DNA from 4 places in the Mesorhizobium sp. M0923 genome. Region 1 is predicted to be linked to each of the others. Evidence: predicted binding sites of a transcription regulator. Region 1 holds the regulator's gene; each other region holds the start of a gene.
The links. Region 1 encodes LexA, which represses DNA repair genes until DNA is damaged. Its sites were predicted from a motif close to TGTTCNNNNTGTGTTCNG; they were not measured.
Positions count from the first base shown of each region.

Region 1 (7,714 bases):
CGCAGGAATTCGGCGCGCTCGCCGCCGCCGGCCCAGCAGGTCAGGCGGGCCTTGTCCATCGGGCGCAGCAGCACCGGGCTTTCGGCCTGCGCCTCGGCCTCATCGATCGCCAGCGTCTCGTTCATGCCGGTGCGCATGATCGGGCGCAAATCGTGCACACCCGAGATCGATACGACATGGCGAATGCGCCGGACAATTTCGGGCGCCAGCGGCGTCGTCGTCGTAACCATCCGGCTAACAAGATGGCCACCGGCCGAGTGTCCGGTCAGCATCAGCGGCCCTGCGACCATCCCCGCCGCCTTGCCGATCGCCGCGCCGACTTCCTTGACGATGCCGCCAATGCGCATCTGCGGACAGAGCGTGTAGGACGGCATCGCCACGGCATAGCCGCGATCAACAGCGCCAGCGGCAAGATGCGACCAGAAACTCTTGTCGAATGCCATCCAGTAGCCGCCATGGACGAACACCACGAGCCCCTTGGGCTTGGTGGCCGGCAGGAAAAGATCGAGCCGGTTGCGTGGGCCATGGCCATAGGCCATGTCGAGCCGCGCCCGGCCCTCGGTCGAAAGCACGTCGCGAAAAACCCGCGCGGGCTCGACCCAGGCCGCCGGCCAGCGATCGCTGCCGGCTATGTTGGCGCCGTTGGCATAGGCGTTGTCCCAATCGGCAATGTGACGTTCGAACACCCTGCGCCCTCCCCTGGCAATATGGCCTTGCAACGAGCGTGAGCATCGCGCGGCGCGTCGTCGCCAGCCTCACGATTCCAGCTCTCGCATCAATCTCAAGTGACAGCCGCCTTGATGGCGAAGCGCGCATCCTTCCACGCACCGGTGCGCAGGATGTCCTCAAGCACTTCGACGGCCTGCCAGACATCGGCATAGCCGACATAGAGCGGGGTGAAGCCGAAGCGCATGGTCGATGGCGCGCGAAAATCGCCGATCACGCCACGTTCGATCAGCGCGCGCATGATCTGGTAGCCATGCTCGTGCATGAATGAAATCTGGCTGCCGCGTTTTTCCCCGTCGCGCGTGCTTTCGAGCGTTAGCCCGTAAGTGCCGCACTTTGCCTCGACGAGCTCGATGAACAGATCAGCCAGCGCGATGCTCTTCTTGCGCACCGCCGTCATGTCGACATCGTTCCAGATGTCGAGCGCGCCCTTCAGCGTGCGCATCGACAGGACCGGCTGGGTGCCGCACAGAAACCGGCGGATGCCGGTGCCGGCCGCATAGCCTGGCTCGAAGGCGAAGGGCCGTGCATGGCCCCACCAGCCGGTGAGCGGCTGCTGGATGTCGGCAAGATGCCGCTCAGCCGCATAGATGAAGGCAGGCGCGCCCGGTCCGCCATTCAGATATTTGTAGGTGCAGCCAACGGCAAAATCGGCGTTTGCCGTGTCGAGCTCGACTGGCATCGCACCGGCGGTGTGGCAGAGATCCCAGACGATCATCGCCCCGGCTTCCTGGGCCCTGCGCGTCAGCGCCGGCATGTCGCGCAGTTCGCCCGACTTGTAGTTGACGTGGTTGACCAGCACCACGGCGGTGCGTTCGTCGATCAGCTCTTCGATGCTCGGCGCGTCGACCCCCGAGAGGCGCAGCAGCGTATCTTTTCGCGTCGAAACCACACCCTCAGCCATGTAGAGGTCTGTCGGAAAACTGTCGCCCTCGGCGACGATGACCTGCCGCTCCGGCCGCATGGCCATGGCGGCGTGCAGCAGCTTGTAGATGTTGACCGATGTCGTGTCGCAGACCACCGTCTGGCCGGCCGCGGCACCGATCAGGCGCCCGAGCTGGTCGCCGAGTTCGAGCGGCATGTTGAACCAGCCGGCCGTGTTCCAGGCGCGGATGAGATCATGCGCCCATTCTTCGGTCGCTGCCTTGCTCAATTCATCGAAAGCGGCACGCGAAGCGGCCCCTAGCGAATTGCCGTCGAGATAGATCACTCCTTGCGGCAGCACAAAGCGGTCGCGCATCGCGCGCAGCGGATCTGCAGCATCCATCGCCCTTATGGCAACGAGATCGCGAATTCCTGTCATGATTTGTCTGCTCCCCCAAGATTCACCGCAACGCCGGACACGCATCGACGGCATCCATCGGTCACGAGCGGTTCTCCATTACCTGGTATCGCGCAGCAAGGCTCCACCGGCGACAAGTTGCCTGACCACGCGGTGGAAACCAGGAGCCAAGCCAACCCAAGGTTGGCGTTTTGAGTTCGTTTCGTTCACGGTGCATTGACCAAACCGCACAGTCGATACGGCTTCAATTCCGTGCCCTTTGCCGGCTGACGGCCGATACCAGTGCCGCCTTCTGGGAACCCAGAGGCCGCAAACGAAAGCAGAATCAAGGCGATGACGCCCGCGGCGGTGAAAATGCAGCGTTCCGGTTTGGTGAGTGGTATCGTTTCCCGAGCCCTAACACATTCATTAAACTTTAAACAGTTGCGGAACACAACTGGAACAGATAGTGTTTGTTCTGGGTTTGTTTTTCTGATTCTGTTGGGGGTCGCTATGCTGACACGCAAACAACACGAACTGCTTATGTTCATCCACGAAAGGCTGAAGGAAAGCGGTATCCCGCCCTCCTTCGACGAGATGAAGGAAGCGCTCGACCTGGCTTCCAAATCGGGAATCCACCGGCTGATTACGGCGCTGGAGGAGCGCGGCTTCATTCGCCGTTTGCCCAACCGGGCCCGTGCACTGGAGGTGCTGCGCCTGCCCGATTCGATCGCCCCCGGCCTCAATGCGGCACGCAAGTTCTCGCCGAGCGTCATCCAGGGCAGTCTTGGGCAAGGTCCTCGGCAGGGCAAGCCGACATCGTCGCGCATGCCTGCAGCCGGCAATGACGACGATGTCGTCGCCGCCGTGTCGATCCCGGTGATGGGCCGCATCGCCGCCGGTGTGCCGATCGATGCCATCCAGCACCAGACGCATTCGATCTCGGTGCCGCCGGACATGATCATGGGCGGCGAGCATTATGCGCTGGAGGTCAAAGGCGATTCGATGATCGAGGCTGGCATTTTCGACGGCGACACGGTGATCATCCGCAATGCCGATACGGCGAGCCCCGGTGAGATCGTGGTGGCACTGGTCGACGAGGAAGAAGCGACGCTGAAGCGGTTCCGCCGCAAGGGCGCCTCGATCGCCCTGGAAGCCGCCAATCCGGCCTACGAGACGCGCATCTTCGGACCAGACAGGGTCAAGGTGCAGGGCAAGCTCGTTGGGCTGATCCGCCGCTACTGAGCTGCGCCCTTGGCGCCGGCTTTTGGCTTGTCGGCTCTGCGGTATGGCGGCATGCCCCGCGCCGCGCGGGAAAATTTCCGCTGCACGTGCCAGGGCCGGTATGATTTTTCGACGGCGAAGCGGATTTCGGCGCGTGTTGCCGCTTGTGGATCGAAATAGACGGCCGCACTTCCCGCGCGCGCCAGTTGCCGTTTGGTGACGACGAGGACCAGCCGGTCGTAGTAGCAGGGATTATGGGCGGTGGCGTCGTCGATGACGATCAAGCTGGCAAAGGCGCAGGCTGGCCGTGCAGTATCGCGGTCATTGGCTAGCGCGATGATCGCGCCGGATGGATGCCTGGCAAGGCAGAGACCGTCCGTGCAAATGAACGGCATGCCCGGCGGTAAGTCGGCCGGATCGGCAATGTCGAATTGCGGATCGTTCTTTCCAGGTGTTTCCGGCGCGACGATAGCCTCTGATGTGAGCGCGCGTTTCCAGTTGTCGATGGTGAACTCATTCGGGCGTGCCCGGTTGACCGCGAGTTCACCGCTGCCGATCGGCAGCGCGACGAGCCGTGCGTCCTCCGAGATCAATACATCGGGTACGCGCGTCTGCGTTGTCGTTAGCAAGCCGGCGAGCGCAAAAGGAAGGGCCACGAGCCGCAACCAGGTCGTCGCCATGCTGGCAATGACGAGGGCGATCGTCACCAAAAGGACAGATCTCAGCGAAATCAGCCCGACCGCATCGATCGGCGAGCGCTCGGAGATCCACCCGGACAGGGCGATCATCGCCGTCAGCCCCTTGCCCATCACGTAGAGGAAAGGCCCATCCGCGCCGAACGGCATCGCCAGCGCACTGAGGACGGCGAAGGGCATGACGACCAGTGAGATGATAGGCATGATGGCCAGATTGGCGAACAGGCTGAGCGGCGCCACGCGCTGGAAATGCCATATGGCGAAAAGCGCCGTGGCGCTCCCTGCAATGATCGAGGTCATCGCTAGGCCGCCCATGCCCAGCAGTACCTTTCTAGTGGCAAAGCGTAGCGGCGACCGCCGGGGCGGCGGCGTGGTGGCCCCGCCGGCGCGGTAATCGGACCAGCCTGCATAGGCGCCGACAAGGGCCGCCGTCGCGGCGAAGGACATCTGGAAGCTCGGACCGACCACCTCGTGCGGCGACACCAGAATGACCGCGATGGCCGAGATCGCCAGGTTGCGCATGGTGAGCGCGGCCCGGTCGAACAGCACGGCGATAAGCATCACCGCCAGCATGATGAAGCTGCGTTCGGCCGCCACCACAATGCCGGAAAAGACGAGGTAGGCCGCAATCGAAAAAAGCGCGGCGGCCGCGGCATATTTCTTGACCGGCCGTCGCGATGAGAAATCGGGAAACAACGCAAAGGTGCCGCGTAGCAGCGCCATGATGGTGCCGGCGACCAACGCCATATGCAGCCCCGAGATGGAGATGATGTGATAGATGCCTGTACGCCGCATCGCTTCGTTGATCTCCTCGGGAATGCCGGCGCGCACGCCGACGATCAGCGCAGCAGCAATCTCGCCCTCGGCGCCGCCGATGCGGCTGCGGATATGGTCGGCGATGGATTCGCGCGCGTCTTCGATCGAGGAAGAAAGCCGCGCGGCAAGCGGCATGCTGCCCGACGACACGACTTTCGGATTGCCGAGAAAAAAGCCGCTGCCGCCGATACCGGCGAAATAGCTGTCGAAGGAGAAATCATAGCTGTCGGGCCGCACCGGCCCGGTCGGCGGCAGCAGCCGCACATAGCCGGCGATCTCGGAACCGGCGGTCAGCTCAGCCGGTATTTTCATCGCCGAAACGCGGACCCGTTCCGGCATGTAGCGCAGTGTCGGCCTGGCGGTTGAGATCACATCGATCGTCAGCCTGATGCGGCCGCTCGCCATGGGCTCGAACGATACGACGCGACCCGTGAGGCGCGTTGAGATTTCGGAACCGAGCATATGCGTTCCGACACGCCAGGTCTCGACCTTGGCGGCAAGCACGCCAAGCGCGCAGAGCAACGCCGCCATGAAGCACAGGCGGGTTCTGGGCCACGACCGCGAGGCGACGGCACAGAGGGCTGCCAAGGCGACGATTGCGATCGGCTGTGGAAAGGCCGGCTCCACCGCCAGCGCAAAATATACGATCACCCCGCATGCGAGGAACACCGGCACCAGCAGGAAGGCGACCCCACGGTCGAGCTCCAGGCCGACCGCCGAGGTTACGCCGTTGCGGATACGGGACGGTGACGGGAGGCGGAAACGCCGGCGTAGGCGCACGATGGGCTCGGCCGCGGGCACGAGAACCGTTGCTGGGTCGCTCGCCGGCAGCGACGGGGCATCAAAGCGTGGAACCGGCAGCAATGCCGGTGCCGGCAGGACAGGCACGGGCGCGGCAAACAGCAAGCGTTCGCTGACGCCGCTGCCAACGTCCTCGCCCTCGCCCGCACCACGGCCTCGCACAGCCATCGGGTCTGCCCCTTGCGCCCTCGACCTCCTATGCTACATGAACGCGCAACGCGCGAAAGTCCGCAAACCCACTTCCTTCGCCTGCCTGAGAGTTCCATGCCCGACAAGGTCGTCACCCGTTTTGCCCCCTCGCCCACCGGCTATCTGCATATTGGCGGGGCGCGCACGGCGCTGTTCAACTGGCTGTATGCCAAGCACACAGCCGGCACGATGCTGCTGCGCATCGAGGACACCGACCGCGAGCGTTCCACCGATGCGGCAACCGCGGCCATCCTCGACGGGCTTTCCTGGCTTGGCCTGACATGGGACGGTGAGCCGGTGTCGCAGTTCGAGCGTGCGCCGCGCCATCGCGAGGTGGCCGAGGAACTCGTTCGCATGGGCAAGGCCTATTATTGTTACGCGACGCCTGCCGAGTTGGAGGCAATGCGCGAGAGCGCACGAGCCAAGGGGCTGCCTCCCCGCTATGACGGCCGCTGGCGCGACCGCGACCCCTCCGAGGCGCCGGCCGGCGCCAAGGGGGCGATCCGCATCAAGGCGCCGACAGACGGCGAGACGGTTGTGCATGACCGCGTCCAGGGCGACGTGCGCTTTCCCAACAAGGATCTCGACGATTTCATTATTCTGCGCTCGGACGGCAACCCGACCTACATGCATGCCGTCGTCGTCGACGATCACGACATGGGCGTCACCCACATCATCCGCGGCGACGACCATTTGACCAACGCCGCCCGCCAGACGGTGATCTACCATGCCATGGGGTGGGAGGTGCCGTCGATGTCGCATATCCCGCTGATCCACGGTGCCGACGGCGCCAAGCTGTCGAAACGGCACGGTGCGCTCGGCGTCGAGGCCTATCGCGCCAGGGGCTACCTGCCGGAGGCGCTGCTCAATTATCTGGCGAGGCTTGGCTGGAGCCACGGCGACGATGAGATCATGTCGATCGCCAACATGATCGCATGGTTCGACATTGGCGACGTCAACAAGGGCGCCGCCCGTTTCGACTTCGCCAAGCTCGAGGCGCTGAACGGCGTGCACATGCGCCGCATGAACGACGCGGCGCTGCTCGACATCTTCATCGCCACTCTGCCCTATCTCGACGGCGGTCCGGCGATCGCAGCTAGCCTCGACGACAGACGCAAGGCGCAATTGCTTGCCGCTTTGCCAGGCCTGAAGGAGCGCGCCAAGACGCTGGTCGAACTTGTTGAAGGGGCTGCATTCCTGTTCGTCGAGCGGCCGATGCCGGTCGACGAGAAGGCGGCGGCGCTGCTCAGCGGTGAGGCGCGCGCGATCCTGCGGGGCGCTCATGCGGCACTGGCCACGATTTCGGACTGGTCTGCCGCCTCGGCGGAAGCCGCGATCCGCGACTATGCGCAGGCCGGCGGCCACAAACTCGGCGCCGTGGCCCAACCTCTGCGCGCCGCGCTCACCGGCAAAAGCACCTCGCCCGGCGTCTTCGATGTGCTGGCCGTGCTTGGCCGCGAGGAAGGCCTGGCGCGGATTGCCGATCAAATCGATTAGGAAACTGGCCCAAGAAGATTGGCATTGAAAGGTGTGTTTCGCAGTGCAACATTGGGTCTTGGCCTAATCTGGCGCGCAGATTCAATTGCGGGCGCAAATGTGCGTATTCCGATGCTTTTGACGTGTTGGGTTCAATGTTTTGCCGTTGCCGGCCTGAGGAAACAAAAAGGAGTTTGCTATGACCGAACCTGCGACAAAGATGGAATTTGGCGGCAAAACCCAGGCGTCGACGGCAAAACTGGAACTCGACGGCAAAACCCATGAATTCAAGATACGAAGTGGTTCGGTAGGACCTGATGTCATCGACATCGGTTCGCTCTACAGCACCACCGGCGTATTTACCTACGATCCCGGTTTTACGTCGACGGCGAGCTGCGAATCGGAAATCACCTTCATCGATGGCGATGCCGGTATTCTCTTGCACCGCGGCTACCCGATCGACCAGCTGGCCGAGCACGGCGACTTCCTCGAAGTCTGCTATCTCTTGCTCTACGGAGAACTACCG
Region 1 is NZ_JAMYNW010000001.1:499,071-506,784, reverse strand. Features, by position in the region: gene NKH89_RS02430 (hormone-sensitive lipase) at 1-686, opposite strand, end outside; gene kynU (kynureninase) at 782-2,029, opposite strand; gene lexA (transcriptional repressor LexA) at 2,501-3,232, shown strand; gene NKH89_RS02415 (ComEC/Rec2 family competence protein) at 3,226-5,691, opposite strand; gene gltX (glutamate--tRNA ligase) at 5,788-7,209, shown strand; gene gltA (citrate synthase) at 7,388-7,714, shown strand, end outside.

Region 2 (7,714 bases), on a different contig from region 1:
CGCTGGCGCGCGACAATGAGGATTTCGGTTCGAGTTTGCAGTAGGCTCTTGCCTTCTCCCCTTGTGGGAGAAGGTGGATCGGCGCGTAGCGCCGAGACGGTTGAGGGGTGCTGGACGGAGTGCCGTCGGTGCCAAGCTGGAACACCCCTCATCCGACCGAGATTCGCTCGGCCACCTTCTCCTACAAGGGGAGAAGGGAAGTCCGCGCGCGAAACCCCGAAGCGGTTGCCTTGTGGAAGGACGGATCGAATGGCGGATGGACGTGACGGGAACAGGACTGTCGATCCCAAGCTGCTGGAACTGCTGGCCTGCCCGCTGACCAAGGGGCCGCTTGCCTGGGATCCGGAGCGCGGCGAGCTTGTCTCGCGGGTGGCAAAGCTTGCCTATCCGGTGCGGGACGGCATTCCTATCATGCTGCCATCGGAGGCGCGGGTCATCGCCATAGACGATGCCATGCCACCGCCGCGCCTGGGTGGCTCGGAATAAGGGCCGCTCCGCAGCGATCCTTCGCGCCCCCCTCTGTCCTGCCGTCATCAAATTCCGCACCGCAGCAACGCTCTGACGAAGACAGGGGGCCTATTGAAAATTGCGTCCCTTGGGCATGACCTTCTCCGCCTTTCCCAATAATTCCGTTTGCGCGATGCTGCCCGGCCGAGCCTCGTCTGTACGGCTCGAAGGCTCAGGTCCTGCCTCTTCCAGCAGCACCGACAGCCACGGCGTCAGATCCTCGACCTTCTCGGCGACGATATGGATGACGTCCGATTCCGATTGCAGCTTGCCGGTGACGCGGATGAGACGTGCGCCCATGACGATGGGGCGGAAGCGGTCGAAAGTCCTTTCCCAGAAAATGATGTTGGCGACCGCATTCTCGTCTTCCAGCGTCAGGAAAATCGCCTTGCCATTGCCCGGCCGCTGCCGCACCAGCACGAGGCCGGCGACCGAAACGCGCCGGCCGTCCCGCACCTGGCCGAGCCGCGCATTGGGCGTGACGCCGGACCGATCCAGCCTTTGACGCAGGAAGGCGACCGGGTGCGCCTTCAGCGACAGGCCGAGCGAGCGGTAGTCGTGGACGACGTGCTCGCCGAGCGGCATTGTCGGGAGCCGGGTTTCAGGCTCGAGATCGCGCAAGCGGATCGCCGGCTGATCGAACAGCGGCAGCTTTTCGGCGGCACTCTTGCCGTCGAGCGCGCGGACCGCCCATAGAGCGTTGCGGCGGTTCAATCCAAGCGAGCGGAAGGCGTCGGCCTGCGCCAGCTTTTCGATCTCGTCGACGTTGAGGCCCGAGCGCAGCCAGACATCGCGCACGGATGTGTAGCCGTCGCCGCGCCTCACCACAAATGCTTCCATGCGCTCCTTCGACAGGCCTTTGACCTGGCGAAAGCCAAGCCGGACGGCATGGCTGGTCCGGATGACACCGCGCATTTGAACATGGCGGTCGAGAATGCGGGCCGGATCGAAAGGCGATTGCTCCAAGGCGCAATCCCAGCCGGAAAAGTTGACGTCGACCTCTCGGATCTCGACGCCATGATCATGCGCGTCGCGGACAAGCTGAGCCGGCTGGTAAAAACCCATCGGCTGGGAATTCAGAATCGCGGCGCAGAACACGTCGGGATAGAAGGTCTTGAACCAGCAGGAGGCATAGACCAGCAGGGCGAAGGAGGCGGCATGGCTTTCGGGAAAGCCGTATTCGCCAAAGCCCTCGATCTGCTTGAAGCAACGCTCGGCGAAGTCTTTTTCGTAGCCCTTGGCAACCATGCCGTCGACCATCCTCTTGCGGTAATTGCCGATCGTGCCGGTGCGCTTGAAGGTGGCCATGGCGCGGCGCAATTCATCGGCCTCGCCCGGCCTGAAGCCGCCGGCAACGATGGCAATCTTCATTGCCTGTTCCTGGAACAGCGGCACGCCCAGCGTCCTGCCGAGTATTTTTTCCAGTTCCGGCTTCGGGTATTCGGGCTTTTCCTTGCCTTGCCGGCGGCGCAGATAAGGGTGGACCATGTCACCCTGGATCGGGCCGGGCCGCACGATTGCCACCTCGATGACGAGATCGTAGAAGTTTTTCGGCCGCAGCCGCGGCAGCATCGACATCTGCGCGCGCGATTCGATCTGGAAGACGCCGATCGTGTCGGCGCGGCAGATCATGTCGTAGACATGTTTGTCCTCGGCCGGGAGAGTGGCCAACACATAGGGTTGGCCATATGCGTCCCGCGCCTCGGGATAATGATCCTGGAGCAGGGTGAAGGCGCGCTGCAGGCAGGTCAGCATGCCGAGCGCCAGCACGTCCACTTTAAGGATTTTCACCGCGTCGAGGTCGTCCTTGTCCCACTCGACCATCTTGCGCTCGTCCATCGCCGTCTTGACGATGGGTACGATCTCGTCGAGCCGGTCCCTTGTGATGACGAAACCGCCGACATGCTGCGACAAATGGCGGGGAAAGCCCATGATCTCGTTGGCGCATTCGATCACATGCCTTGTCGAGGGATCGGTCTGATCGAGGCCGCCGGCTTTTGTCTCCTTTTCGCCGAGCTCCGAGGTCGACCAGCCCCAGATCGAACTGGACAGCGCGCTCCGGACGTCGTCCGACAGGCCCATCGCCTTGGCCACTTCGCGCACCGCAGAGCGGCCGCGGTAGCTGACGACAGCGGCGGCCAGCGCGGTGCGCTTGGTGCTGTATTTGGAATAGATGTACTGGATGACCTCCTCGCGCTTTTCATGCTCGAAATCGACATCGATGTCGGGCGGCTCGTTTCTTTCTTCGGAAATGAAGCGCTCGAAAAGCGTGTCGATCTTGTCCGGGCCAACTTCGGTGATGCCGATGCAGAAGCAGACGATCGAGTTGGCGGCGGAGCCGCGCCCCTGGCAGAGAATGTTCTGGCTGCGGGCGAATTTGACGATGTCGTAGACAGTCAGGAAATAGCGCGCGTAGTTCAGGCGCTCGATCAGAGCGAGCTCCTCCTCGATGCGCTGCGTCACAAAAGCGGGCACGCCCGAGGGGTAGCGGATGGCGGCCCCCTCCTTGGCCAGCCTTTCCAGCTCGGCCTGTGGCCCGAGGCCCGATTCCGTCGGCTCGTCGGGGTAGTTGTATTGCAGGTCACTGAGCGAGAAGCTCAGCTCGCCGGCAAAACGCAGCGTTTCCGCCAGCGCTTGCGGATGCCTGCGGAAAAGCCGTGCCATCTCCAGCGGTAGCTTTAAATGACGCTCGGCATTGGCCGCCAGTTCCAGCCCCACCTCGGCGACGGGCACATTGAGGCGGATCGCCGTCAGCACGTCCTGCAGCGGGCGCCGTTCCGACGTATGGTAGAGCACATCGTTGGTCGCCATCAGCGGGATGCCGGCCAGTTCGGCCATCGCCGCCGCCTGCTCGATACGGAAGCGGTCGCTGCCGCGGTAATCCGGCGAAACCGCAAACCGCAGGCTTTCGCCGAAGCGATCCGTGAGCCGGCTAAGCACAGCAAGGCTATCGGCCGCGCCCGTCGACACATCCGGCAGGATGGCCAGCGACAAGAGATCGCCCCATTCGAGAAGATCGCTTTGTTTGAGAAGCGTTGCTCCCTTTTCGTTTTCGTCGCGCAAATTGGCCTGCGTCAGCATGCGGCAGAGATGGCCCCAGCCCTTGCGGTTCTGCGGGTAAGCGAGAATGTCCGGCGTGCCGTCGCAAAATACCAGGCGGCAGCCGGGATGATAGGAAACACCCTCCACCTTGGCCTGCTGCCAGGCGCGCACGACGCCCGCCACCGTATTGCGGTCGGCGAGCCCGATCGCTGAAAACCCCATGAATTTCGCCGCGACCACCAGCTCCTCCGGTTTCGAGGCGCCGCGCAGGAACGAGAAGTTCGACTGGATGCCGAATTCGGCATAGGGAACGGCTGTCAGCGCATTCATGCGAAGACTCCATGCATGAACCAGCGCGGAGCGGGCTGCGAGGCGCCGTAGAGGCCTTGGCGGTAAAGCCAGTAACGGCGGCCGTCGGCATCCTCGATGCGGAAATAGTCCCGGGTCGGCGCATCTTCCCGTCCCGCCGCCTCTCGCCACCATTCAGGCGCAATGCGCTCCGGCCCTTCGGCGCGCGCGACCCGGTAGAGCGCGCGCCGCCAGCGGAAGTTCAAAGGTGGGCCTTCCGGCATTTCGGTGGCCGGCACCTCGATCGGCTCGGGCGAACGGAAAAGCCGGATCGGCCGTTCCGGCTGGAAGACGGTCGTGGGAGCATCCTTCACCTTGTCCGGCTGCTTCGGCGGCGAGCTTCTCTGCGGCGCTTCGGCGAAGGGAATGGCGGCGACGGCGCGCTCCGGCAGATGGCTCTCGACGGCGACCGGCTTCAAGACCGCGCCTTCGCCGAGCCGGGCGCGGATGCGGTCGGCAAAAAGCGCGATGTCGGCGCCCCCGTCGTTCGTCTCGCCGGCAAGGTCTGCCTGCTGCATGTCGAAGGCGGCGGCGGTCAGCACCGAGAGGCGCACGAGATCGAAACCATAGCCGGCGTCGATATCCTGTTCGAGCGCGGCAAGCCTTTCGTGAAACAATTTCTGGATCAGCAGCGGCTCGCGCAAAGGTCGCGAGGTGCCGACGGCGATGCGGCTGACGCCGCCATCGACGCGAAAGAGCAGCAGCGCCAGCCGCCTTGCGCCCTCGCCGCGACGCTCGAGGTCCTTCTTCAATGTGGCCGCCAGCATGCCTGTCAGCTGCTCGATGTCCTCGGTCAGCATGATCGGCTCGGCGAGGTGGCGTTCGACCGAAAGCGGCGCGACCGGCAGGCGCGGCGACACGGCTTCGTCGAGGCGGCCGAGCGCCTGGTCGAGGCGCAATAGCAGCGATGCGCCGAAGCGGCGGGCCAGCGGCGCGCGCGGTGCCGCCATGACGGCGCCCGCCGTGCGCAGGCCGACGCTTTCGAGGCTGGCGCGGACCTCTGGATCGATGCGCAGTGCCGCCAACGGCAAGGGCGCGAGAAGCGCTTCCTCCTCACCATCGGGAACGATGCGGTCGCCGGCAAACCGCGCCGCCGCCCAGGCCGAGCCCGGCGTGGCGGCAAGCCCGGCGCGGACATCGAAGCCCTGATGGAAAAAACGCGACAGGATGTCGTCCAGCATCGAGCGTTCGCCGCCGAAAAGATGGGTGCAGCCGGTGACGTCGAGATAGAGGCCATCGGCCCCGTCGAGCGCCACCAGCGGGGTATAGCGGTCGCACCAGTCGGCGAGGCCTTCGAGCAGGCGCCGGTCGGCTTCCGGATCGGCCTCCACGATGTCGATCGAGGGATGCATGGCGCGTGCATCGGCTATGCCCATGCCGCGTTTCAGGTTAAGCGCTTCGGCCCGCTCGTCGAGGGCGGCGATGCGCTGGGCGTTCCGGTCGCGGTGACTGATCACCAGCGGCAGGTGATCCGACGGCCGGGAACGCCAGGACCGCCCCAGGCGCTGCCGCAGGATCCTCTCGGCGGCGAGATGTGGAAACCACAGGGACAGGATTCTTTGCCCATTCCTCGCCCCGTCTTTCTTCGAATATGCGTTCATCGGGGTTCCACTCCAGTGTGAATTTTCCGGGCAAGGCAGTGCGGCTCTTGCCGATGGTGATGGTGAAGGCGGGCCGGCCGATCGAGCCGGCGAGCGGCCCGGCGATCGTCTCGCGCGCTGCCGCCGGTGCCGCCGACAGGATGAGGCGGACGGGCGCTGCCGTCGGCTCGGGCTCGCCGGCCTGGCGCAGCAGGAAAAGCGGCCGGCCGGCACTCTGCGCCCGGGCGTGCAGCCGCCGCGTCGCGGTGAGATCCAGCCGCTGCGGGTTGCCACGGATTTCGAGGATGACTGCGGCCAGCGCCGTCATCCTGGCGGCCTCCTCGGCGACCCACAGCGCATCGAGCAGCCTTGGCGCCTCGGAAAACAGCAATTGCTCCGGCTCGATGCCGAAGAAGGCGTGAAGCCCCCCGGCATAGGGAAAGCCGGCCTCGCGGAAAACCTCGGATGTGCCGATCCACAGCACCGGCAGTCGCGGCCCCTGGCTGAGGATCAGGCTGATGAGCGACAGGACAAAACCGGCGACTGCTCCGGCATCGCGGGTCGCGGCGCCATGAAACTCGCTCAGCGCCGCCTTCGGCAGGCCGCCGCTCAGCGCAGCATCGAGGCGCTCGGCACCGGTGCGCAAAAACGCATCGGGCGGCGCGGCGAGGCCGCGACGGACAATCGTCAGATTCCGAGCGGGTGTCGGATTCCGAGAGGATGCCAGACTCTGGCGAGGCACATCCGCGTCAAACGACGAACCGGCCGGCGCTTCCAGGCGCTCGGACAAGGTCCCTTCGATCTTCGCGATCTGGCGGCGCAGGGCAAAAACAGTCTCCCGCGCCACGGCGCTTGTCGCCATGACGGTCAGCTTCCACTCACAATTGTTCCTGTTATGTTCCTATAGATTCCAGAGGGCGGCCAAAGAGTCAAGCGGAGTCATGGGGAATTTATTCCTGCCTTGATGGCATGGTCCGGGCGCTCCAGCCCGACCATTTGCCGAGTCCGGCCCGAAAGCCTATATGCCGGGATCAAAGGACAAAGCATGGCTCGCATCTACCAAACACGCATCTGGCACGACCAGCTTTCGCCAACGATGGAGGAAATCGAGCTCCTGGCGCTGGAGGCCTATGCCCATCTGCCGGAGGAGTTTCGCGAGCTGACCGGCGAGATCGTCATTCAGATCGCCGAATTCCCGACCGACGAGATCATGGACGACCTTTCGCTGGAAACGCCCTTCGACCTGCTCGGCCTGTTCGAGGGGCGCGGCATCGCCGAGCGCTGGAATCCGCAGACCGGCGAAGGCCCGAACCGGATCACGCTCTACCGCCGCGCCATCCTCGACTACTGGGCCGAGAACGAGGAGACGCTGGGCGACATCGTCACCCATGTGCTGATCCATGAGATCGGTCACCATTTCGGCCTGTCGGACGATGATATGGAGAAGATCGAAGAGGCAGCGGAGTGACGTCGTTTTGACTGGAGAGCGCAGCGTTCCTTCGCGCCAGCGTCCAGAAGTGTCCCGCATTCGCGGGCACCCGAAGCGATGTCAGCGCTACCAGTCGCTGAGCTTGGTGTCGGGGCCGTATTCCTGGCCTTCGATGTCCTTCACCACCGCCTGGCCGCAGCGCATGGTCTTGGCATTCTTGTCATAGGCATAGGTCGGCGAGCCGAACAGGTGCCAGCCCTTGTTGAGCGCCGCCGTCACCTTGTGGCAGAAGCTGGCGTCGTCCGGGCCGGACAAAAAGCGGTAGAGTTTCATTTTCAATCCCGTCGTGAGTTGCAATCATGCGCGAACAGCGGCGGCCTTCGCCAGCAGTTTTTCGGCCTGCGCCAGATGCAGCCGCTCGACCATCTTTCCGTTCAGCGCAATCACCGCCTTGCCGGTATTTTCGGCGAGCGCGAAGGCATCCTTGATCGCGCCCGCCTCGGCCATCGCTTCAAGCGACGGCGCAAAGGCCCGGTTTGCGGCCTCGATCTGGGCCGGATGGATCAGCGATTTGCCGTCGAAGCCCATGGCGGCCGCTTCCGTGCACTCGCGCGCAAACCCGTCCATATTGCTAAAATCATTGAAGACGCCGTCGAGCAGGTCGAGGCCGCCGGCGCGCGCGGCGAGCACCATCTGCATCAGCCACGGCACGAGATAGCGCCGGTCGGGCGTGGTGAGAATTCCGGTGTCCTTGACCAGATCATTCGTTCCGGCAACGAAACAAACCAGTCGAGAGGCTGGGTCGCGG
Region 2 is NZ_JAMYNW010000016.1:118,191-125,904, reverse strand. Features, by position in the region: gene NKH89_RS24800 (LON peptidase substrate-binding domain-containing protein) at 1-44, shown strand, start outside; gene NKH89_RS24795 (Trm112 family protein) at 250-486, shown strand; gene NKH89_RS24790 (error-prone DNA polymerase) at 577-3,879, opposite strand; gene NKH89_RS24785 (DUF6504 family protein) at 3,876-5,354, opposite strand; gene NKH89_RS24780 (ImuA family protein) at 5,287-6,339, opposite strand; gene NKH89_RS24775 (metallopeptidase family protein) at 6,523-6,945, shown strand; gene NKH89_RS24770 (DUF1737 domain-containing protein) at 7,033-7,239, opposite strand; gene NKH89_RS24765 (HpcH/HpaI aldolase/citrate lyase family protein) at 7,264-7,714, opposite strand, start outside.
Region 2: a site for LexA is predicted at 6,363-6,380, ahead of NKH89_RS24780 (ImuA family protein). Genes of this name have one in related genera too.

Region 3 (7,714 bases), on a different contig from region 1:
CCACAGACATGACATCGGTCGAACAGGCGCTGGCCAGCGGCCAGCTGGTCGCCGCCATGACCTGGAATGCCTCGGCCACGTCGCTGAAGAAGCAAGGCGTGCCTGTCGAGTTCATGAAGCCGAAGGAAGGCATGCTTACCTGGGCTTGCGGTTTCGTCATGCTCAAGGACGCCAAGAACGTCGACCTCGCCTATGACTTCATCAACAGCCGGCTGGAAACGGACTCGGGCAAATACCTGATCCAGGCCTATGGCTATGGCAGCTCGACCAGCTCGGCTTTCGCTGCCGTGCCGAAGGAGGAGCTGGAGAAATTGCAGCTGCCCTCCGATCCGGAAGTGATGTTGAAGACCACCATCTTCACCGGGCCGATGAAACAGAATGATGAACTCGCCAAGATGTTCGAGAAGGTCAAGGCGGGCGGCTGAGCCTGCTTCTTCCTTCTCCCGCAAGGGGAAGGGAAAGCGTTGGCAAAAAGGACGAATGGATGGACATGCTGGACGAAGCGGCTGAGAAGCCGAAGGACGACGCCGACGTCAGGGTCGGCCGGCGCGTGCGGGCGCTCAGGCTGGAGCGTAATCTCTCGCTGGCCGAACTTGCAGCCAAAGCCGGCGTCTCGATCGGAGCGCTGAGCCAGATCGAGCGCGGCATGTCGTCATTGCGGGTCCGAGTGATCTGGCCGCTCGCCGCCGCCCTCGACATCGAGCCGTCCGCGCTGATCGCCGACGGCAACGACGCCGGCAACGATCTTTATTGTGTGCGCGCCAACAGCCGGCGTCAGATCCCGGTCAAGTCGGAAGGCATCGCCAAGTCGCTGCTGTCGCCGCCGGCTGCTGCGCTGACCGGCATGCTGGTGACGGTGGAGGCCGGTGGCGGCACCGCCGAAGCCTACGCCCATGCCGGCCATGAATTCGGGTTCGTCCTTTCGGGCGAGGTCGAGCTGGTGGTCGATTCGACCAGATACGGCCTGAAGGCCGGCGACAGCTTCGCCTTCAAGAGCACCTTGCTGCATGCTTTCCGCAATCCGGGCAGCGAGCGCTGCCAGATCCTGTGGGTCAACACGACCAAGCCGTCCGAGGTTCGCGATGGCACCTGATCCACTCGTCCGGCTGGACAAGGTCTCCAAGATATTCCCCGGCAGCATCGTCGGGCTCGATGCCGTCGATCTCGATATTTCGCGCGGCGAGTTCCTGACCCTGCTCGGACCATCCGGCTGCGGCAAGACCACCAGCCTGCGGGTCATCGCCGGCTTCGAAAGCCCGTCGAGCGGCAAGGTTCTGCTCGAAGGCCGCGACATCAGTGCGCTCAGGCCCTTCGACCGTCCGGTCAATACCGTATTCCAGGACTACGCGCTGTTCCCGCACATGAACGTCGCCGAAAATGTCGGCTTCGGCTTGTCGCTGCGCAAGCTCTCCGGTGCCGAACAGGCAAAGCGCGTCGGCGCAGCGCTCGACATGGTCGGCCTTGCTGAAAAGCTCGGCGCCCGCGTGTCCGAATTGTCGGGTGGCCAGCGCCAGCGCGTCGCGCTTGCCCGCGCCATCGTCTGCGAACCGCGCGTGCTGCTGCTCGACGAGCCGTTGTCGGCGCTCGATGCGCATCTGCGCGAACAGATGCAGGTCGAATTGAAGCGACTGCAGTCGCGCCTCGGCACCACTTTCGTCATGGTCACGCACGACCAGACCGAGGCGCTGTCGATCTCTGATCGCATCGTCGTCATGAACAAAGGCCGCATCGAGCAGATTGCGCCGCCGGCGACCCTCTACGACCGGCCCGCCACCAAATTCGTTGCCAGCTTCATCGGCACGATGAACCTTCTGCAGTCGCGCTTCGTCGGCCGTGACGGCGAGCGCTTGCGGTTCGCCGCCGGCGCCCTGCCGCTGGAAGCGGTTTCGGAGACGGGCGAACTGCCTGGCGAGGGCACGGTGCGCACCATCGGCGTGCGTCCAGAGGATTTTTTGGCGACGACCGAAGCGGCGGCCGGCACTGTACCGGTGCGGGTGAACAGCATCGTCTTCCACGGCCGCACCTTGCGCCTTCATGCGGAGCTGGGGCAGGGGACACAGGTGGTGATCGACGCGCCGCGCCGGGCGGAGGGTTTTCAATTCAGCGTCGGCGACGTGGCGCATATCAGCCTGCGCCGTGGCGCCAACTGCCCTATGCTGTCCAGCTAGGCAACGGCCGCGAATACGCCGACCGGGCGATCCACGATTTCCTCGAGATCAAGGGCATCATCGGCGACGGCGCCTGAGCCATCAACATACGGCCGACCGAAATGTGGTTGCGAGCGTTGGTGCTGCCAGTACCGGCGCTCGTATCATTTTCGTTTGATTTGTTCCCTTTTTGTTCTATTCTGCTTGGCTGGGCGGGAATGGCTTTGAGAGGAGCAATGAACATGAATGAGCTGCCCGCATTCAGGATCACCGAAAACGGCCAAGCCGTGTTCAACTGGCAGGAGCTGGATCGGCGCTGGAATGACCGGCTGTTCTTCGCCATTCTTCTTGAAAGTACGATCGCCGTGCCGCTTGCACGCCGGGCCGCAGTCTGGCGGCGAGAATCGGGATTGCGAGGGCAAGTGTTTCCGGCGGAACGCCTGCACATCTCGCTTATTGGGCTCGGCGACTATGATGGACTGCCGGAGGAATTGGTCAAAATCGCCCGCCACGTCGCCTCGATGGTCCAGGCGAAACCGTTTGAGGTGTCGTTCGATCGGTTGTCGGCTTTCGGCGGCGGTGCGTTGGTGCTGCGTGGCAGCGACGGCGTCCCGCCGCTGCAAGCGTTCTGGCGCAATCTTACCGCCCTGATCGCCGACAGCCCGCTGAAGCCCTTTGTGGGGAGCTCCTTTGAACCTCATGTTACATTGCTTCGTGACAAATTGCGGGTTCAAAGGGTTCGAGAACGGGCGATCGAACCCATCAGCTGGACCGTACGTGACTTTGTGCTCATCCGCAGTCTGATCCGGCAAGGCCGGTACGAAGAGCTCGGGCGCTGGCGGTTGAACGGCCACGACGATTCCGTGGCCGCAATGTGAGCCAAGCCAGGGTCCCCTCAGATCGTCTTGACGTAGCCCGCCAACTGATCCGCCACCGTGCCCCAGCCGTCGTAAAAGCCCATCTCCTCGTGGCTGTTGCGCGTGGCTTCGTCGCGGTGGATAGCGGTCGCGGTGTAGCGCGTCGCCTCGCCCTGCGATTGCAGCGATATGACGGCTGTGATGAATGGGTCGCCTGACGGCCGGTAGCCGGGCAGCAGCGCATCGGTCCACACCAGCCGCTCGTTCTGGACGATCTCGAGGTAGCAGCAACGCCTGTCGTTGACCTCCTTGCCGTCGGGCGACTGCATGCGGGTGCGGAACAGACCGCCGGGCCGCAGGTCGATCTCGCAATCGGTGATGATCCACGGCTTCGGCGTGAACCATTGGCGGACATGCTCGGGCTTCGTCAAGGCCGTCCACAGCAGTTCTCGTGGCGCCTCGATCGTCCGTTCGAGCACGAGGTCGAGCTTCGGATCGGGTTGAAAAAACGCGACCATATTCATCTGTCTGTCTCCTTGAGTTTCAGCACGTAGTCGTCGAACTGGTCGAGACGGCGCTCCCACAGCTCACGCTGCTCGGCCAGCCAGCTTTCCGCGAGCTTCAGCGGCTCCGGCGCAAGCCGGTAGGTCCTGACGCGGCCGGCCTTCTCCGAACGCACCAGCCCGCAGCCTTCCAAAACCCTGAGATGCTCGATGAAGGATGGCAGGGCCATCTCGAACGGCTGGGCAAGCTCGCTGACCGAGGCGGGGCTTCGGTTCAGCCGCTCGACCACGCGCCGCCGGGTCGGATCGGCGAGCGCACGGAAAATGCCGTCGATCGGTGGGGGGCTTTCGGTCTGCAGGCTCGTCATGGTCATTTCCTTGCCTCGGCCATTCCGCGTGACCAAAATTAGCTCGGGACAATAGTTAGGAAAATTCCTTACTATTGGCAAGCGCAAAAATCACGGATGCCTGGCAAGGCAGCTGGAAAAGTGAGAGGCACGGTTTTAGGGTGCCATCAGATTCGACCGATCCGAGGAAGCGTTTTGACGATCACCATGTACGGCATCACCAATTGCGATACGGTCAAGAAGGCGCGTTCCTGGCTGGCGAGCCGTGATGTTGCCTATCGCTTTCACGATTACAGGGCAGACGGGCTTGACGCGGATCGGCTGAACGGCTGGTCAGGCAAGGTCGGCTGGGAAATCCTGCTCAACAAGGCGAGCACGACGTTTCGCGAACTGTCGGAGGAGGACAGACTGGGTCTGGACGAGAACAAGGCCAAGGCGCTGATGCTGGCCAAACCGACGATGATAAAGCGACCGGTGCTGGAACTTGGCGACAGGGTTCTCGTTGGCTTCAAGCCTGATGTTTATCAGCAGGCGGTGAGTGGGAAATAGGACCGACCCGCCGCGATCCGTCGCGCCCCCTCTGTCCTGCCGGACATCTCCCACTCTAGTGGGGTGATTGGATGTCACTTCGGCGTTCGCTAGTCTCCAAAGAAGGGCGCTTTCGGCGAAGCTGCCAATCTCCCCCCCTTGGGGGCCCACGAGGGGGAGATGTCCGGCAGGACAGAGAGGGGTGCTGTCCCGCCGGCGTGACTAATTGTTCTCACGCAAATAGCTAGCCAGTGCCACCGCATTGTTGTGCGCCTCGTCATGGGCGCCGTAGAGCAGCGTCACCTTGCCTTCACGGAGCAGGGCGCGCAGTTCCGCCACCGCCTCGCCGTTCCGTTCGAGCTCATCGCGGTATCGCCGCTGGAACTCCGCCCAGCGCGCCGGCTCATGGCCGAACCATTTGCGCAACGCGTCGCTTGGCGCGATGTCCTTTAGCCAGGCCGTCAGCGCCGCGTCCTGCTTGGCGATGCCGCGCGGCCATATGCGATCGACGAGCACCCGCTGCCCGTCATCGGGCGCCGGCGGCTCATAGATGCGCTTGACCGCGAGCTCCATTGCCAACTCCGCATGGGCCAGCAGGCGCCGATGCTTGCTGGCCTTCGCTTAGCGATCCCGGGCCTAAACCCACTCGCCCTTGCGCATCACCGGCACGCGGCTGCCGTCCTTGTGGATGCCGTCTATGTCGATCTTGTCGGAGCCGATCATCCAGTCGATGTGGATGAAACTCTTGTTGCCGCCGCGCGCCGCGATCTCGTCCTGGCTGAGCGAGGCGCCGTCGACGAAGCACTTCGAGTAGCACTGGCCGAGCGCAATGTGGCAGGCGGCGTTCTCGTCGAACAGCGTGTTGAAAAACAGCAGCCCGCTCTTGGCGATCGGCGAGGAATGCGGCACCAGCGCCACCTCGCCGAGACGGCGCGAGCCTTCGTCGGTGTCCAGCACCTTTTGCAGCACATCCTCGCCCTTCGTGGCCTTGGCCTCGACAATGCGCCCCGCCTCGAAACGCACCGCAATGCCGTCGATCAGCGTGCCCTGGTAGGACAGCGGCTTGGTGCTGGTGACATGACCCTCGACGCGCCTTGCATGCGGCGTGGTGAAAACCTCTTCGGTCGGGATGTTGGGGTTGCAGGTGATGCCGTTCTTGGCGGTCGAGGCACCACCCATCCACTCGTGGCCTTCGGCCAGTCCGACGGTCAGGTCGGTGCCGGGGCCGGTGAAATGCAGTGCGTGGAAATTGTGGCCGTTCAGCCATTCGGTGCGGCTCTTCAACGCCGCATTGTGCGCCGTCCAGTTGCCGATCGGGTCTTCGACGTCCACCCGCGAGGCCGCAAAGATGGCGTCGGCTAGCTTGGCCACGGCGACGTCTTCGGCGTCGTCCGGGAAAACCTGCTTGGCCCAGGCCTGATCGGGATAGGCGACGATGTTCCAGTTGATATCGAAGCCGGTGATCTTCTCCAGCGCCGGCTGGTAAGCCATCGAATTCGCCTTGTTGGCACGCGCCACCTTTGCCGGGTCCTGAGAAGAAAGCAGCGACGGATCCTCGCCGCGCACGGCAAGCCTCGCCGCATTATTGGCGAAGGCTTTTGCCATGCCTTCAAAGAGCCAGCCGGCGGCGCGGTCGAAGCCGGCGTCGGCGCCGTAGCGGAAGCGCGCCAGCGTGATCTCGTCATCGTTGAAGATCGGCGTCACCAGGCCCGCACCTGCCTTGTAGGCGTGCTCGACGATCCGCCGCGTCAGAGGCAGCGCGGCGATAGACGAGGTCAGCACCAGATCCTGCCCCGGCTGCAATTGCAGCCCGACCTTGACGGCGACCTCCGCCAGCCTGTCGAGCTTCACCGGGTCGATGCTTGCGGAAACGCCGCGCGAATGTGTGGTCATGATCCTGCCTGCCGTGATTGGGGACTGTGTCTTACATAGACCGGCGCTACCGACCTTTCCACTCTGATGACGCCGGCAGCCCTAGGCCGTGAACTCATAAATTGGGGAAGACTGGGATCGGTGGGAAACGGACGCTCCGGACTTCCTGTACTGGGCGGCTTGGATAGGTGCCATGGTCGTCGAGGTCTGACGACCCTTATTTCAACCGCACTCAGTCGCGGTAGCGCAGCGTTTCCAGCACGAGTGCGAAAGCCGGCGAGTGTTGGCGCCGGCTTGGATAATACAGGTGATATCCCGGCCGAAGGGGGCACCAGTCCTCAAGAACACGCACCAGGCGACCCTGTTCGAGTGGGTAGATCACCAGATCCTCGGGCAGATAGGCGAGCCCGAATCCTTCAAGGCTGGCCTGACAGATCATCGCGAGGGTGTTGAACGCGGCGTGTCCTTGAACGCGCACCTTCAACTCCCGCCCCTCCTTGCGAAACTCCCACGGTGCACAGCCGCCTGTGGGCAGTCGCAGGGGTATGCACGCATGATCGGCAAGGTCTTCAGGCGTGACCGGACGGGAGCGGCTTGCGAAGTATGAAGGCGCTACCACAACCGCCATGCGGAAGTCTGGCCCAACGCGCGCCGAGATCATGTCCTTGTCCACCTGTTCGCCAAGCCGTACACCCGCATCGAAGCGATCGGCCGCAATGTCTGCCAAGCCGTAGTCGTGGATAATCTCGACCCTGATGTCGGGATAGTCGCGCATGAGCCCGACCATGGCGGGCCAGATGATGGTCTCGCCGGCATGCTCCACCGTGGTGATCCGGACTGTGCCGGCCGGCTTGTCGCGCAGGGCGCTGAGGGCGGCAATCTCGCTTGCGATCTCATCTAACTTGGGAGCGATGCTTCGAAACAGGCGATCCCCCGCTTCGGTTAGCGAGACGCTGCGGGTCGTGCGGGTCAGCAGCCTAACGCCGAGGCGCTCTTCCATCGTCCGGATCGAATAGCTCAGAGCCGACTGCGACACGCCGAGCATGGCGGCCGCCTTGGTGAAGCTGCGCTCGCGGGCGACGGCGATGAAGGTCAGGAAGTCATCCAGGCTGTCGCGACGCATTCATCAATCCCCCTTCTAAGCTCATGCAAATTATACCATCTAATTGCATGCCGCTAAAGGAGCTAACTTCCTGACATCAAGGCCAGACGGTCAACCGGAGCAACTCTCCGCGCAATGCCTACCGTCCAACTGGCCCACTGAAGGAGAACAAAATGAAGAAGGTAATCGTGGGCGCGCTCACCGCTCTCACCATGATCGTGAGCCCGGCCGCCTTTGCTCAGGAAGCGACGGGCGCCGTCCCCCGCGCCTACATGATCGGCAGCTATGACATCAAGGATCAGGCGGTGTTTCAGCAGTACATCGAAGCCGCCTCGCCGCTCGTCACCCAGTATGGCGG
Region 3 is NZ_JAMYNW010000002.1:357,700-365,413, reverse strand. Features, by position in the region: gene NKH89_RS05540 (ABC transporter substrate-binding protein) at 1-425, shown strand, start outside; gene NKH89_RS05535 (cupin domain-containing protein) at 485-1,093, shown strand; gene NKH89_RS05530 (ABC transporter ATP-binding protein) at 1,083-2,168, shown strand; gene NKH89_RS05525 (2'-5' RNA ligase family protein) at 2,390-3,025, shown strand; gene NKH89_RS05520 (SRPBCC family protein) at 3,043-3,522, opposite strand; gene NKH89_RS05515 (ArsR/SmtB family transcription factor) at 3,525-3,875, opposite strand; gene NKH89_RS05510 (ArsC family reductase) at 4,050-4,403, shown strand; gene NKH89_RS05505 (DUF488 domain-containing protein) at 4,605-4,961, opposite strand; gene NKH89_RS05500 (aminopeptidase) at 5,019-6,275, opposite strand; gene NKH89_RS05495 (LysR family transcriptional regulator) at 6,487-7,377, opposite strand; gene NKH89_RS05490 (DUF1330 domain-containing protein) at 7,530-7,714, shown strand, end outside.
Region 3: a site for LexA is predicted at 2,328-2,345, ahead of NKH89_RS05525 (2'-5' RNA ligase family protein). Genes of this name have one in related genera too.

Region 4 (7,714 bases), on a different contig from region 1:
GCGTTTGGGCGCGCTGCACGGGGCGTTCTGTGTCGGATGCTGCTGGATGCTGATGGCGTTATTGTTCGTGGGTGGCATCATGAACCTGGTGTGGGTTGCCGGGCTCGCCATTCTGGTGCTGGTTGAAAAGGCGTTTCCTGCCGGCCAGTGGGTCGGCCGGGCAGCCGGCATCGCCCTGATCGCCTGGGGCAGCGCAACGCTTTTGGTCTGACGACCAGGGCCGCCTCGAATGTCGCATTTGCAGGAAACGATCGCTCCTGGCGCCAAGTGCACCGCCCCAGCCAGGCCGGCTCACAACGCGTCGGGGCGGACCGGCGGTGACGTCAAGCTTACGCAGGCATTCAGGCGTCGAGGAACTTTGAATCCTGGCGTCCGTTTATCCGAATGTCGAGTATGAAGGGCTCCGCCATGAATGTCGGCGACGAAAGGACTGTATCCGTTTGGGCGAGAACCGAAGTAGCGTCTGATGCGGTTCCGCTCGAGCGGAGTGAACAGGTCGATGTCGTGGTCGTCGGATCTGGCATTGTCGGACTGTCGGTCGCCTACGAACTGGCCATCGCCGGGCAAAAGGTGGCGGTGCTCGATCGCGGCCGGATCGGAAGCGGCATGACGGCCCGCACCACCGCGCACCTGTCATCGATCTGCGATGACTATTTTTCGGAACTGATCAAATTGCGCGGCGAGGAACTGGCGCGGATTTACTATCAAAGCCAGTCGGCCGCTATTGACCGTATCCAATCGATCCTGGAGGCGGAGGGTATGGCGTGTGATTTCCGCCGCCTCGACGGTTTTCTGTTTCCGGCGTCGGGCAGGAAGGAATCCGTCATCGAGCGCGAACTGGACGCCGCTCTGAAGATCGGGGTCGACGTCGAGAAAACCGCAGGCGTGCCGTTTGCAGGCTTTTCGGATGCACCGATCCTTCGCTACGCCAATCAGGCGACATTCCACCCGCTCAAATATCTCCGCGGGCTGGCTGCCGGCATCCGCGCGCACGGCGGCGCGCTTTATGCGGAGACCATCGTCGATAAGGTCGAGGAGACCGACGGCGGCGTGCGCGTAAGCACGGTCTCGGGCTTTGCCGTGTCTGCCAGGTCGGCCGTTGTCGCCACCAACTCGCCGATCAACGATCGGGTCGCGCTCCATACCAAGCAGGCGCCGTATCGGACCTACGCCATGTCGTTCGAGATCGCGCGCGACGTTTTGCCGGATGCACTCTATTGGGACACGCTGGACCCCTATCACTACGTCCGTCTGCAGCCTGGCGAAGGCAAGACCGACTTTCTGATCGTCGGTGGTGAAGACCATAAGACAGGGCAGGCCGACGACGCCGACCACCGCTTCACGGCCCTGGCGGCCTGGATCAAAAAATTGGTGCCCGATGTCGGCGCGGAAGCCAATCGATGGTCCGGGCAGGTGATGGAGACGGTCGACTATGCCGGGTTCATCGGCCGCAATCCCGGTGATCGGCGAGTCTTCGTTGCTACCGGCGATTCCGGCCAGGGCATCACCCATGGGGTCGTGGCAGGCCTGTTGATTTCGGACCTGATTCTGAAGGGGGAAAGCCCCTGGCGGGAACTTTACGAACCCTCTCGCAAGACGGTACGGGCGATCGCCGATTATCTAGCGGAGAATGCGACAGCGATCAGGAGTTTTGCCGAGTATGTCGCGCCTGGTGAAATCGATTCCGCCGACAAGCTGCGGCCGGGGCAGGGCGCCATCGTCCGCGAAGGTCTTACCAAAGTCGCGGCCTTTCGCGACGAGGACGGCACGCTCTACAAACGCTCGGCCGCATGTACCCATGTCGGCTGCCATGTCCATTGGAACTCGCTGGAACGCTGCTGGGACTGCCCCTGCCACGGCTCGCATTTTGCCTTCGATGGCACGGCTTTGAACGGGCCGGCCGTATCGCCCCTGGCTCCTGCCGGATAATCTTTTTTCGCCCCGGCCGCGCAGCTCACAATTCCTTTTCGGCGAGCTCGCGAAACGCGTCGGGAACGGACCGCGACAGTCCGAGCGCGACCGAGGCGTAGCCGACCGCCTCCCAGCCGAAGCGGTCGCGGATCTTGTCGACGGCGCGATCTGCGGTCCAGCGCGCCGCGCCCTTCCTGGTGCCGGGGCGGCGGCGGTCGTCGGCGAGCCCGAGCGGCAGTTCCAGTTGCAGGCCGGCATGCTGCTCCAGATGCGAGACAGCGATCGCCAGCAGCGAGATTGTCTTTTCGTGCGGATGGTCGATGAGCACCTTGCGCACCAGCGCCTCGGCGATCTCGGCCAGCATGGCGGTTGCCGATATCGGCTGGTCGAGCGTGATCGAGCGCGTCACCGAGCGCAGGTCGGCAAAGCGGACGCGAACCGTCACCGTGCGGCCGGGGCGGGATTTCGCCCGCAATCTTGTGGCGACCCTATCGGCCAGATGCAGCAGCGCAGGCACGAAGACCTGCTCCTCGGCCGGTTTTCGGCCGAGCGCCGATTGCGCGCCGGCCGAGCGCGCCCGGCGCTGCGTCTCCAGCTTGCGCGGATCGCGGTTCCACGCCAGCGCGTTGAGTTTTTCTCCCGCCGCCGGCCCGAGCAGGCGCTCCAGCGCGCCATCGTTGGTCTTCGCCAGCTCGCCGATGGTGTTGACGCCGATGCCGGCCAGCCGCTCCCTGGTGACCGGGCCGACACCCCACATCAGCTCGACCGGCAGGTGGTGCAGGAACTCCAGCTCGTGGCGCGGATCGACCACCACCAGCCCGTCGGGTTTTGCGACCTGTGAGGCGATCTTGGCCAGATGCTTGGTGCGGGCTACGCCGACCGAGATCGGCAGGCCGAGCTCTGCCCGCACGCGGTGGCGGATCTTGCCGGCGATCTCGGCCGGCGAGCCGAACAGGTGGGTGCAGCCGGCGACGTCGGCAAAGGCCTCGTCGATGGAAATTCGCTCGACCACCGGCGTGAAATCGCCCAGCACCTTGATTGCCGCATCGCCCAGCCGCTGATAGTCCTTGAAATGGCCGCCGACGAAAATGAGTTGCGGGCAGAGTTCCCGCGCCCGCCGTCCCGGCATGCCGCCGCGCACGCCGAACGCCTTGGCTTCATAGGATGCGGCGAGCACTACCCCGCCGCCGACGGCAATCGGCTTGCCGCGCAAGGCCGGGTCGAGCAGTTGTTCGACCGAGGCATAGAAGGCATCCAGATCCGCGTGGAGGATGTTGGCTTCCATCCGGCCCGTTCGCCCGCGGCGGTTCGAACGCCGCCTTGTCTAGAGTTTTGATGAGAACATAAAGAGAACATTGTGGGCGGATTGTCAAGCGGCGCGGAGGGCAGGTGAAGGGCAATTGTTTCAGTTTGGCGCCCTCTGTCTGCCTGCGTTCCAGCGTTGGTGGTTGGCGAAAGTCGAAGCAACATCCAATCTCCCCCCTTGCGGGGGAGATGTCCGGCAGGACAGAGGGGGGTGGGACGGATCGCCAACTTCGACTTCAGTTGTTGCCAACTCGAATCAGCCTGAGGGTTTGGCTCCGATTGGTTGACAGGTCGGAGGGACAGCACCCCCCTCTGCCCTGCCGGGCATCTCCCCGCAAGGGGGGAGATCGGCAGCTTCGCCGACGGCGCCTGCTGCAGCGACCTACAGCGCCATCTTGTAGCCGAGATGGCTGGCGGTGAAACCGAGGCGCTCGTAGAAGGTGTGCGCTTCCCGTCGACTGTTGTCCGTGGTGAGCTGAATGAGGCTGCAGCCGCGCGAACGGCACGCTTCAATCGCCCATTCGATCATCAGCTTGCCGACGCCGCGAGAGCGCCATTGCCGGGCGACGCGAACGCCTTCGATCTGGCCGCGCCAGGCGCCTTTCCTCGAAATGCCTGGAAGGAAGCTGAGTTGCAGCGTTCCGACCAATTGCCCGGCCTCGACGGCCACGGCCAGCAACTGGTTGGGATCGGCATCGATCGCGCTGAAGGCATCGAGATAGGATGGCGCGAGCGGCGTGGACGGGTCTTCCCGGTCTGCGCCGAGCGCATCGTCGGCAAGCATTGCAACGATCGCCGGCAGGTCGGGCGCCTGGGCACGACGGAATTCGATCTCGCTCATCGCGCGGAGACATACGGCGCAGTGTTGGCGATCGCAATATTCGTTTTGACTGCAAGGGGGCGCGCGTCTTCAGGCGGCCTCCAACGCCCAGAGGCGATAGCCGTAGCGGCGGAAGAAGCGGGCGAAGAGGTGCTGCTGCCTGGCGCGGGCGAGGTCGGCGCTGCGCCTTTCCTGTCGCCAGTGCGGCATGTTGCGGAACATCGACAGGAAGCGGGCGGCGTCCTCGATCGCCTCCTCGGCCGACTGCGCCGGGCGGATCGTCGCCAGGAACAAAGCGCGGCTCGGCTTCATCCGGTCGATCGCCGCCTTGCGCTGGCGATGGCCCTGGCGCGCCGTGCGGATGCCGTCCTGGCGGATGGCCGCGAAGGCGGCAAGCATGGCCGGGCTGTCGCCGGCATAACCGCAGGCCTGGGCGAACTGGGCGAGGTCCATCGTCACTCCCTTGCATTCGGTGGACGGAGCGGCCGCGGCTGCGCCGATTCCAGCTTGCATGGCATAGAAGCATAACTCAAATAAATGAACAAGTGAAACTTTCACGTTGGTGTAAGCGGAACCGACTCGACTCCGCCTCGAAAACCGATAATGTGAACAAAGCAGGAACAACGATGGGGATGGCCATGGCATTAGCGGGCAAGGAAGCGACGATCGCCGATGTCGTCTCGATTGCCGTCGAGTGCATCGATTGCGGCCGCAACAGGTGGTGGAAGCCGGCCGAGCTCAAGCGGCATGGGGTGAGGCCGGAGACACCGCTATCAGCACTTTCCGGGCGCCTGATCTGCAAGGCCTGCCGGGCCGACGGCCTGCCGGGCGCCGCCGTTTCGATCCAGGCTGCCTTCATCGACGACCGGCAGCGGGCCCGCGCCGAGGCGCGCCTGCTCAACGGTCGAGAGCTGGAGCAATCGAGGCGGGCTTGAGGGGGAGGGCGTGCTGCTCTTCCCTTCTCCCCTTGTGGGAGAAGGTGGCCGAGCGAAGATCGGTCGGATGAGGGGTGTTGGACGGATCGCTACCTTGATGGCGTAAGTGCTTAAAATCGCGTCTACATTTCCTCCGCCGCGTTCCTTCCAGCACCCTCATCCGGCTCGGCGCTGTGCGCCGATCCACCTTCTCCCACAAGGGGAGAAGGCAACAAGCGCCCGTCAATACCCCAGCAGTTCCTTGAGCGGGATGACGCGGAAGACGTTCTTGATGGCGTAGCGGTTGAAGGTCAGCGTCTTGGGCGGATTGTATTGCTCGACGATCAGCTCGGCGGCGGTGCGCTTGACCAGCTTCTTGATGAAGGCCTTGCCGTTTTGCTCGTTCTCCTCGGGCAGCGTCTCGATCACCACATGGTCGCCGGGCACGGCCTCGCGGCCGCCGCAATAGATCATCTCGCCGGGCTCGTAGCGCGGCACCATCGAATCGCTCAGCACGTGCAGCGCAAACACGTTGCGCAGATGCCGGATCCCCGGCGGCCGCTGGACATAGCCGGCCGGCTGGCCGTTGAAGGTGAAGTCGCCATCGTCGCCGCCGACGGCGGTGCCGAGAAGCTGGATGTCCATCGGCCCGGCGGGCAGGGGGCCGGGATCGGTGACGATCTCGGCATCGGCAACCGGCCCGGCATCTTCGAGGAAGACGACCTCGCCCTTGCCGAGCGCCACCGGGTCGACGCGCAGGAACGCGGCGGTCTTCAAAAGGTTCTCGGTCTTGGGCAGGTTGCGCCCGGTTTCCCAATTGCCGACGGCAGCGACGTCGGTGTCGTTGTGCTCGGCAATGTGGCGCATCACCAGGCCGCGCTGCTTGCGCGCCCGGCGGATCGCCGCCCCGACCTTGATCGACAGTGCAGTTTTCACCATGGCTCCATCTGAGGCACAAGATTCGGTTTCGTCTATGCAAGAATCACTTGCATCACGGATTGAGTTATGCTCTTATACGGCCATGCACAAGTCGCTCCGCCAGCTTTCGGTCCTCGAATCCGCCCTTCAGCGCCAAGGAGGCGGCCGCGGCAGTCATGTGCCAACCTTTTCGCCTTCCTCCTGGCTGTCCTCCTCCCCGGCCGGGACGATGCCCGAGGCTCGCGCCTCGGATCCGGCAGCGCAAGCGGCCGGAACGGCCGGAGCCGTTCCCCTCACGGCTCCGGCCACGAATTGCCTGCCGGCCGGCAATGCGGATGCCGCAGTTTCCTGCATCCGCACCGAAGACGGCACGGTCATCGCCTTCGACAAGCGGGCGGGCAAGGCAGTCTCCGGCGCAACAAGGCAGGCGGCCGGGATGAAGCTCGATAGCAGGCCACGCGAGGGCTGACCGGCTTTCGAGCCTGAGGCCGGCGAAGCCGGCGCCACACAACCACCTTTGCAGGGAATAAAACGTCATGGCCGCCCGCTATTCCCCCTCCGAATTGGAACAAATCGAGAACTGGCTGATGAGTGGGCTGTCGGCCGCGAAGATCGCCGCCCGGCTGAGTGCGCAGCGCGGCCGCCCGGCCTCGCGCGCGGCGATCATCGGCATCGTCCACCGCACCGCCCGTCTGCACGCCATCGGCCTTGCCAGATCCAAGGGCTGGTGTAGCGGACGGTCGGGCGGCCGGCATGGAAAATCGGCGCCAGAGCCGTCGAACCCCGCCGGCCAGGCAGGGGCAGTACCGGCCGAGCACCACTGCCGCCCGGCAAGGCTGTCGGCCAGGCTGGCGCCGCCGGCCTGGCAGCCGGGTCCGGTTCGGATCACGGGGTCCGATGGCGAGCCGCTCGAAATGCCGGCGCCGCGCCCGATCGCCGCCGGCGGCCGCCAGCCGCACTTCGTCGCCATGCGCTTCATCGATTGCCTGTTCGACCGCTGCCGCGCGCCGCTCGACACGACGCCGCAGGAGGATGCGGGAAACGACGCCCCCGGCAGCCGCCCCGGTTTGGACATGCTGTGCTGCGGGCTGCGCACAAGGCCTTCGAAAAGCTACTGCGCCTATCACGCGGCGCGCTTCCTGCGCACGCTGCCGGCCAAAGCTATTTGAGCCCCGCTGGATACGGAAATTCGCCAGAGCCCGACGACAGACCAGGAGGACAGAGCCGATGAGCAACAAAACCGCCCAAAAGACCAAAGCCAGGCTACCGCGATTGCCGAAGGGCGAGGCCGAGCAGGTGCGCATCCGCAAGGAGATCGGCCATGATTTCGCGCTGCAGGACGACCGGTTCGGCCGCAAGCGGCTGGCCAAGGGAACGCAGGAGGCGGCGCGCCTCTATGAGGTTTCCAATGACGGCCACACCGCGACCGGCGGCATCGTGCGGGTGCGCAATGTCGACCCGCTGACCGGCCTCACCTCGTTGTCGCGCCAGCAACGCGAGGCAGGCATGCGCTACCGCCAGGATTTCCGCAACTCGTCGGAGGCAAGCGCCCAGCCGATGGCCTGGGCCGAGCGCGTCGACGGCGGCCGCACTGGCAGCGGTGTCGCCGATCACATCCTGTCCGCCGGCCGCGACCATGCCGAGGCCACGAGGGCGCTTGCCCATTGGGAGATCGCCGGCATCGTGCAAAAGGTCTGCTGTGCCGACGCAACGGTGAAGAGCCTGGCCGAACAGGCCGGCGAGCCGCGCGACGTGGTGGTGAAACTACTCAAGATCGGGCTCGACATTTTGGCCGTGCACTACGGCATGATGCTGATGCGCAAGCCGCGGTGAGGAGCTCCACCGA
Region 4 is NZ_JAMYNW010000011.1:206,866-214,579, forward strand. Features, by position in the region: gene NKH89_RS20285 (DUF2182 domain-containing protein) at 1-211, shown strand, start outside; gene NKH89_RS20290 (FAD-dependent oxidoreductase) at 409-1,929, shown strand; gene dinB (DNA polymerase IV) at 1,955-3,196, opposite strand; gene NKH89_RS20300 (GNAT family N-acetyltransferase) at 3,599-4,057, opposite strand; gene NKH89_RS20305 (hypothetical protein) at 4,127-4,489, opposite strand; gene NKH89_RS20310 (hypothetical protein) at 4,669-4,971, shown strand; gene NKH89_RS20315 (XRE family transcriptional regulator) at 5,194-5,889, opposite strand; gene NKH89_RS20320 (hypothetical protein) at 6,098-6,337, shown strand; gene NKH89_RS20325 (GcrA cell cycle regulator) at 6,405-7,037, shown strand; gene NKH89_RS20330 (DUF6456 domain-containing protein) at 7,096-7,701, shown strand.
Region 4: a site for LexA is predicted at 3,249-3,266, ahead of dinB (DNA polymerase IV). Genes of this name have one in related genera too.